2 regions of the Kitasatospora sp. NPDC048540 genome follow, and region 1 is predicted to be linked to the other one. Evidence: riboswitches for the same ligand, from Rfam matches in the RefSeq annotation. Region 1 holds a riboswitch; the other holds the start of a gene.

Region 1 (3,399 bases):
GCCGAGGGCGGGCGGCACCGGGCCGGGTCCGATGGGGTGGTGGCGTGATGGACTCGCGGACGGTCGTGGACTGTGCGCTGTACGAGGACGGCCGCAGGATGCCCGGCGAGGTGGACCTCGCGGCCGTGGCCGGGCAGCTCGCCGAGCGGCCGGACCGGTTCGTCTGGATCGGGCTGTACGAGCCGACCGCCGAGCAGTTCGCCGAGATGGCGGGCGCGTTCGCGCTGCACCCGCTGGCCGTCGAGGACGCCGTCCGCGCCCACCAGCGGCCCAAGCTGGAACGCTACGGGGACACGCTGTTCCTGGTGCTCAAGACGATCGTCTACGTCGACCACGACCGGGTGACCGCCACCGCCGAGATCGTCGACACCGGCGAGATCATGGTGTTCGCCGGGCCCGGCTTCGCCATCGTGGTGCGGCACGGCAGCGCGCCGGGACTGGCCGGGGTGCGGCGGGAGCTGCAGTCCGCGCCGGAGCTGCTGGCGCTCGGACCGGTGGCCGTCCTGCACGCGGTCGCCGACCACGTGGTCGACCGGTACCTGGAGGTCGCCGACGCCTTCGAACGGGACGTGGAGGAGCTGGAGACCGCCGTCTTCTCGCCCGAACGCACCGACGACGCCGGCCGGATCTACCAGCTCAAGCGCGAGCTGATGGAGTTCAAACGCGCCGTGGTGCCGCTGGGCGGGCCGCTGAAGCGGCTGACCGACGGCTCACTGCCGGGCCTGCCGGCCGGCCTCACCGCCTACCTGCGGGACGTCGCCGACCACCACGCCCAGGCCAAGGAGCGGATCGCCGCCTTCGACGAGCTGGTCTCCTCCGTCCTGGACGCCAGTGTGGCCCGGCTGTCGCTGCAGCAGAACACCGACATGCGCAAGATCAGCGCCGGGGCAGCCCTGGTCGCGGTGCCGACCATGGTGGTGGGCATCTACGGCATGAACTTCGACCACATGCCGGAGCTGCGGTGGACGTACGGCTACCCGGCGGTGCTGGCGCTGATCGTGACCGTCTGCGTGGTCGCCTTCCGGGCGTTCCGCCGCAACGACTGGCTCTGACCGGCGCCCGCCCGGCCGCGCCGCCGCCCGCTACAGCCAGTCGCGGCGCTTGAAGACCAGGTACAGGCTGCCGCAGACCAGCGCCATCAGGCCGATCGCGAACGGGTAGCCGAACGCCCACTTCAGCTCCGGCATCTCGGTGAAGTTCATCCCGTAGACGGTGCCGATCAGGGTCGGGGCGAACAGGATGGCGGCCCAGGAGGAGATCTTCTTGATCTCGTTGTTCTGGGCGTGCCCGGCCTCGGCGAGCTGCTTCATCTCCTCGTTCTGGGCCTGCGAGACCAGGGTGGCGTTGACCGTGAGGATGTTCTGCAGCATCTGCCGGAAGCCGTCGACCCGCTCGGCCGCGGTGGTCGCGTGGTCGGCGACGTCGCGCAGGTAGCGCCGCAGCTCCTCGTCGGTGCCGTACTTCTCGAAGCCGGCCTCCAGGCTGCCCATGATGTCCAGCAGCGGGCGGGTGGCCCGCTGGAACTCGATCACCTCGCGGGAGAGCTCGTAGATCCGGCGGGAGACGCCGGGGTCGCCGCCGAACACCTCCGTCTCGATCTCGTCGATGTCGTGCTGCAGCCCGGCGATCACCGGCGCGTAGCCGTCGACCACCGCGTCCAGTACCGCGTACAGCACGGCCTCGGGGCCGAGCGCGAGCAGCTCGGGGTCGCCCTCCAGCCGGCGGCGGACCGCGGACAGGTCGGGGGACTGCGAGTGCCGGACGGTGACCACGAAGTCAGGGCCGACGAACAGGTGGATCTCGCCGAAGTCGACCGCCTCGTCGTCGTCCAGGTAGCGGGCGGCCCGCAGCACCACGAAGAGGGTGTCGCCGTACCGCTCCAGCTTGGGCCGCTGGTGGGCGACGATGGCGTCCTCGACGGCCAGTTCGTGCAGGCCGAAGCGCTCGGCGGCCTCGGTGAGCTGGGCCTCGGCCGGGCGCAGCAGGCCGATCCAGGCCATCGTGCCGGGCTTGCCGGGGATCTGCTGGTAGATCTCGGCCAGGCTGCTGGGCGCCTCGACCCGGTGCCCGTCGCGGTAGACCGCGGCGTCCACCACGGACCGCTCCAGGGTGGTCGCGGCGCCCCGCTGCTCGGGCCTCGGGTCCATCGAGTGTTCGGGGGCGAGCACCACTTCCGGGCGGGGCGTGGCGGCGGGACGGCTGAACGGACGCTTGCTCGCGCGCACCGCGCGCACACGCCAGTCGGACATGGCAGGAACCTCCACGGATCGTGGTCCGCCGCGGACCGACGGCGCGCTGCCGCGCGAGGGCGGCGGGCCACGGGCAGGAAGGCGGAGAGGGGCCGCCCCGGCCGTGGCCGGGCACGCCCGCACGGCGGCGCACCCGAGGGCGGACCGCGGCGGCGGTCAGTCCCGGAGGGAGCCGGGGGCGGGGGACGTGCGGCGGACGGGGCACGGGACGCAGGACGTGAACGGGGTCATCCCGGGGTGGGGCCGACTTCGGCCCGGACTACTGCACTCCACCGCTCTCACCTCCTCGCCGCCGGGGCGCCCGCGGGGGCACCGGATCGCGCACACAGGAGATTCCCCCGGGCAGCACGGATACGCCCGCCGACCGGATGGCACCCCTGAACTCGTCAGAGCTTTGGCACGCCACGGCGTAGCACCCCTGGGGTGCAGCCACTTGGGGTCACCCCTTAGGCCGGGGAGACCTGTCCTGAACCTGGGCGTCTCTCGACGTCGTGGGGTCAGTGGCCTGTGTCCGTGGCGACGCCTCACCGAACGAGGTGCCTGCACAACTGCGCACCAGTCTAGCCCCGGCGCGTGGGGCCCCCGACCACCGGCGCCCCCCGCCGCGGTGCGGCGAGGGGCGTTGGTGCAGATCCGTTTCGCCCACCGGGGCGGCCGTCACAGGGCGGTCAGCTCGACCCGCCGAGCTGCGGGAACAGGTCCAGGAACGGCTGGGTGGTCACCGAGATGCCACGGCCGAACGGGTCGTCGAAGTCCCAGATCAGGAAGAGCAGGAACCCGATCAGCGCACTGAACACGCCCGCCAGGAACAGCTCGCGGCCGGAGCGGCGGATCTGCAGCGTGAAGATCATGCCGACGGTGACCAGCGCACCGACGATCAGGCCGAACCACACCACCCCCGGCATGGTCGGGCCGGTGCTCTGGCCGCGGGAGTTGCGGGTCTCGTCGGCGATCGCGATCCGGTCCAGGATCGGCTGGTAGGTCTGGGCCTCCAGGTCGTTCTGCGGGGTCCGGCCGGCGGCGTCCGCGCGCAGCTTGGCCAGCAGCTCGGTGCCGCGCGGTGAGATCTCGCCCTGCTCCTCCATGTGCGTCCACTCGGTGTCGACGACGAAGGACACGTACGCGTCGACGTCGGACCGCAGCTGGTCGC
Region 2 (3,399 bases), on a different contig from region 1:
AAGCGGTGCGGGCCGGCGACGAGGGCCGAGATGATCAGTGTCGCCCAGCGGCTCGTCGTCTGGTCCATGATCGGCCGGAGCGCGCACTTCTTGTCGAAGGTGTCGTGGGCCAGGAGCCGGGCGGCCGTCGCGACCTGCTGGGTTTCCATCACAGCACGAGCTTACAAAAAAGTAGGTACTTCCTAATAGTAATTCGCGTTCCTACGGTGACTTCCGCAAGCATCAACGTTCGAGGAGCCACTGTGAGCAGCAACAACACCGCCCGTACGGCGATCGTCACGGGCGCGTCGAAGGGCATCGGCGCGGGCATCGCCAAGGCCCTCGCCGGGACCGGCGCGGCCGTCGTGGTGAACTACCGGGAGGACGCCGAGGGCGCCGAGCGGGTCGTCGCGGGTATCACCGCCGCCGGCGGCCGGGCGATCGCGGTCCGGGCGGACGTGGCCCGCGGCGGCGACGTGCGCCGTCTGTTCGATCGGGCGCGCGAGGAGTACGGACCGGTCGACGTACTGGTGAACAACGCGGCCGTCGCCACCTTCGCACCGCTGTCGGACATCACCGAGAAGGAGTTCCAGCGCGAGATGACCACGAACCTGCTGGGGACGATCCTCACCACGCAGGCCCTGGCCGGGCAGGACGACATCGGCACCGCGTCGATCGTCAACGTCTCGACGGCCGGCACGCTCACCCACCCCCTGTACTCCTCGCTCTACGTCGCCTCCAAGAGCGCCGTCAACGCGTTCACCATCGTGGCGGCCAAGGAGCTCGGTCCGCGCGGCATCCGGGTCAACGCGATCATGCCCGGACCGTCGGACACCGAGGGCACCAGGGCCATGGGATTCCCCGGCTCGGCCCAGGAGGTACAGGCCGTCGCCGACACCCCGCTGGGCCGCACGGGCACCCCTGACGACTACGGCCCGCTGGTGGCCTTCCTGGCCTCCGACGACGCGCGCTGGATCACCGGGGACGTCATCCTCGCGTCCGGCGGCCTGCGCTGACGTCCCGTCCGTTCGGGCCACGGGACTCCACCGCGCACCTGCTGCCGGCGGGGCCCGTGGCCTGATCGGCGAACGCCGGCAGGAGCTGCGTGCGGCAGATGCGGATCGCGCCGGCAATCAGGCGCGCTGCAGGCGCGCGGCCGCCTCCCGCCGGGCAGGGACCGGTCAAGGTCAGGTCAAGGATTGGGTTGCCGGGGCGACCGGGGCCTATGCTGATGCCGGTTTGAACAGACACCTCGTTCGGTGAGGCGTCTTCACGGACACAGGCCACTGATCCCACCCGTCGAGAGACGCTCCGGATCAGGACAGGTCTCCCCGACCTAAGGGGTGACCCCAAGTGGCTTCCCCGATCGGCCGGGGACACGCCGTGGAGTGCCAAAGCTCTGACGAGTTGGGGTGTGCCGGGTCGTTCCCGGCTCTCACCTTGCCGCGCCGCCATGACATCGAGTCGTGGCCGGGACCGGAAGGAGGCGTGATGGACAGTAGTCCGGGCCATAGTCGGCCCTTCACCGTGTTGTCCTCGCCGTCCTTCAGCGACCCGCGGCAACCGCTCCTCCTCTGATCGCCGCGCACCCGGCGCTCTCCCCCACCGGCCCGTCCGGCGGGGGTGCGCCGCCGTGCTCCCGGGCACTCCACAGCCTGCGGCCGGAGGATGCAGTGGGCTGTCCCGGGCTGCCCGATGCCCCGTTCCGACCGGGGCGAGGGGGTGTTCCTCGTGGCTGCCACCACTCTGCTCATGTCCACCACGGCCCGGCTTCGCGACCGGCGGGCCGAGAGTTCGCGCCGCACCACCGCGACCCGCGCCGTCCGTGCCTCCCTGGTGTCCCTCGCCGGACTGATCGGCGGCCCGGTCACCAACCAGTCCGGCGAGGAGGTGGGCCGCGTCGTCGACGTCGTCGCCCGCCTCTACGGACCCGAGCCCTATCCGCCGGTCACCGGTCTGATCATCCGCATCGGACGCCGCCGGGCCTTCCTCGCCGCGAGCGCGATCGACACCGTCGGCGCCGGGCAGGTACGGCTGCGCACCGCCCGCGTCGACCTGCGCGACTACGCGCGGCGCCCCGGCGAGGTCCTGCTCGCCCGGGACGTGATGGACCACCAGCTCGTCGACGTCGACGGCATCCAGGTCACCCGCGCGGCCGACCTCTACCTGACGCCGCTGGCCGGGCGCACCGTCCTGGTCGGCGTGGACGTCTCGCTGCCGACCCTGCTGCGCCGCCTCGGCCCGCGCCGCTGGCAGGTCCGGCCCACCCCGGAACGCGTCCTGGACTGGCAGTCGGTGGCCCCGTTCGGCGAGCAGGCCACCCACGGGCCGGCCGAGGTGCAACTGCGCGCCTCCCGCTCCGCCCTGCACCGGCTGCGCCCGGCCGACCTCGCCGACATCCTCGAGGACCTCGGCCGCCACGAACGCCAGCAGTTGCTCGGCTGGCTGGAACCCGAGCAGGCCGCGGACGCCCTGGAGGAGATGGAGCCGGCCGAGCTGGAGAACCTGCTCCGCGAGGCGGCGCCCGAGCACGCCGCCCGGCTGGTCGACGAGATGGAACCGGACGAGGCCGCCGACGCCCTGCGCGACCTCGACCCGGGTGAGCGCGAAGCCCTGCTGACCCGCATGCCCGCCGATGAGGCGGCCGGACTACGCACCCTGCTCACCCACCGGGAGGGCACCGCCGGTGGCGCGATGACCACCGTCCTGGTGACCGCCCGCCCCGACCGGACGATCGCCCAGGTGCGGGCGGAACTGGCCGCGCAGGCCGAGCACCGCACCGAGATCGACGCGGTCGCGGTCCTGGACGAGCACGGCCGGCTGGTCGGCGACATCCCGCTGTTCGACCTAGCGGTGGCCGAGGACACCGCACTGGTCGGCGACCTGGCGGAGTGGCTGGCGCAGTTCGCGCCGCCGGTCACCGTACGCCCGGACACACGCCTGGCCGAGGCCGCCGACCACCTGGTCGCCGCCCGCGCCAGCTCCCTCCTCGTGGTCGACGACGCCGGCCGCCCGCTCGGCCGGATCCTCGCCGACGACATCCTCGACGCCCTGCTGCCCGAGCGCGGCCGCCTGCACTTCCGGAGGCTCCTCAAGTGACCCGCGACCTCACCACCCCGACCGTGCCCGCCACGGCGGCCACCTCCCCCGCCACCGCGCTCCCGGCTCCCTCCGCACCTGCCGCACCTGCCGCGCCTGCCGGCCGCCGTCGGGGATGGCGCCGCATCGCGGCCGTCGCCATGGTCGCCGGACCGGGTCTGGTGGCGGCGAACGCCGGGAACGACGCCGCCGGCATCGCCACCTACGCCAGTGCGGGCTCCCAGTTCACCTACGGCACGCTGTTCTTCATGGTGCTGGTCACCGTCGCGCTGGTGATGGTGCAGGAGATGGCGGTCCGGCTCGGCGCCCACACCGGCAAGG

The links. A riboswitch is a leader RNA that binds a small molecule or an ion and turns the genes downstream of it on or off. The one in region 1 is predicted to bind magnesium.
Region 2: it holds a riboswitch for magnesium, as region 1 does, so the genes downstream of both, AB0D08_RS20780 (CBS domain-containing protein) here and AB0D08_RS29405 (magnesium and cobalt transport protein CorA) in region 1, are expected to answer to the same signal.

Annotation. Positions count from the first base shown of each region.
Region 1 is NZ_JBEZIR010000096.1:1,115-4,513, reverse strand. Features, by position in the region: gene AB0D08_RS29410 (magnesium and cobalt transport protein CorA) at 48-1,052, shown strand; gene AB0D08_RS29405 (magnesium and cobalt transport protein CorA) at 1,083-2,249, opposite strand; M-box (ykoK) riboswitch at 2,618-2,792, opposite strand; gene AB0D08_RS29400 (hypothetical protein) at 2,918-3,399, opposite strand, start outside.
Region 2 is NZ_JBEZIR010000051.1:7,375-10,773, reverse strand. Features, by position in the region: gene AB0D08_RS20790 (helix-turn-helix domain-containing protein) at 1-149, opposite strand, end outside; gene AB0D08_RS20785 (SDR family oxidoreductase) at 243-995, shown strand; M-box (ykoK) riboswitch at 1,224-1,398, shown strand; gene AB0D08_RS20780 (CBS domain-containing protein) at 1,711-3,078, shown strand; gene AB0D08_RS20775 (divalent metal cation transporter) at 3,075-3,399, shown strand, end outside.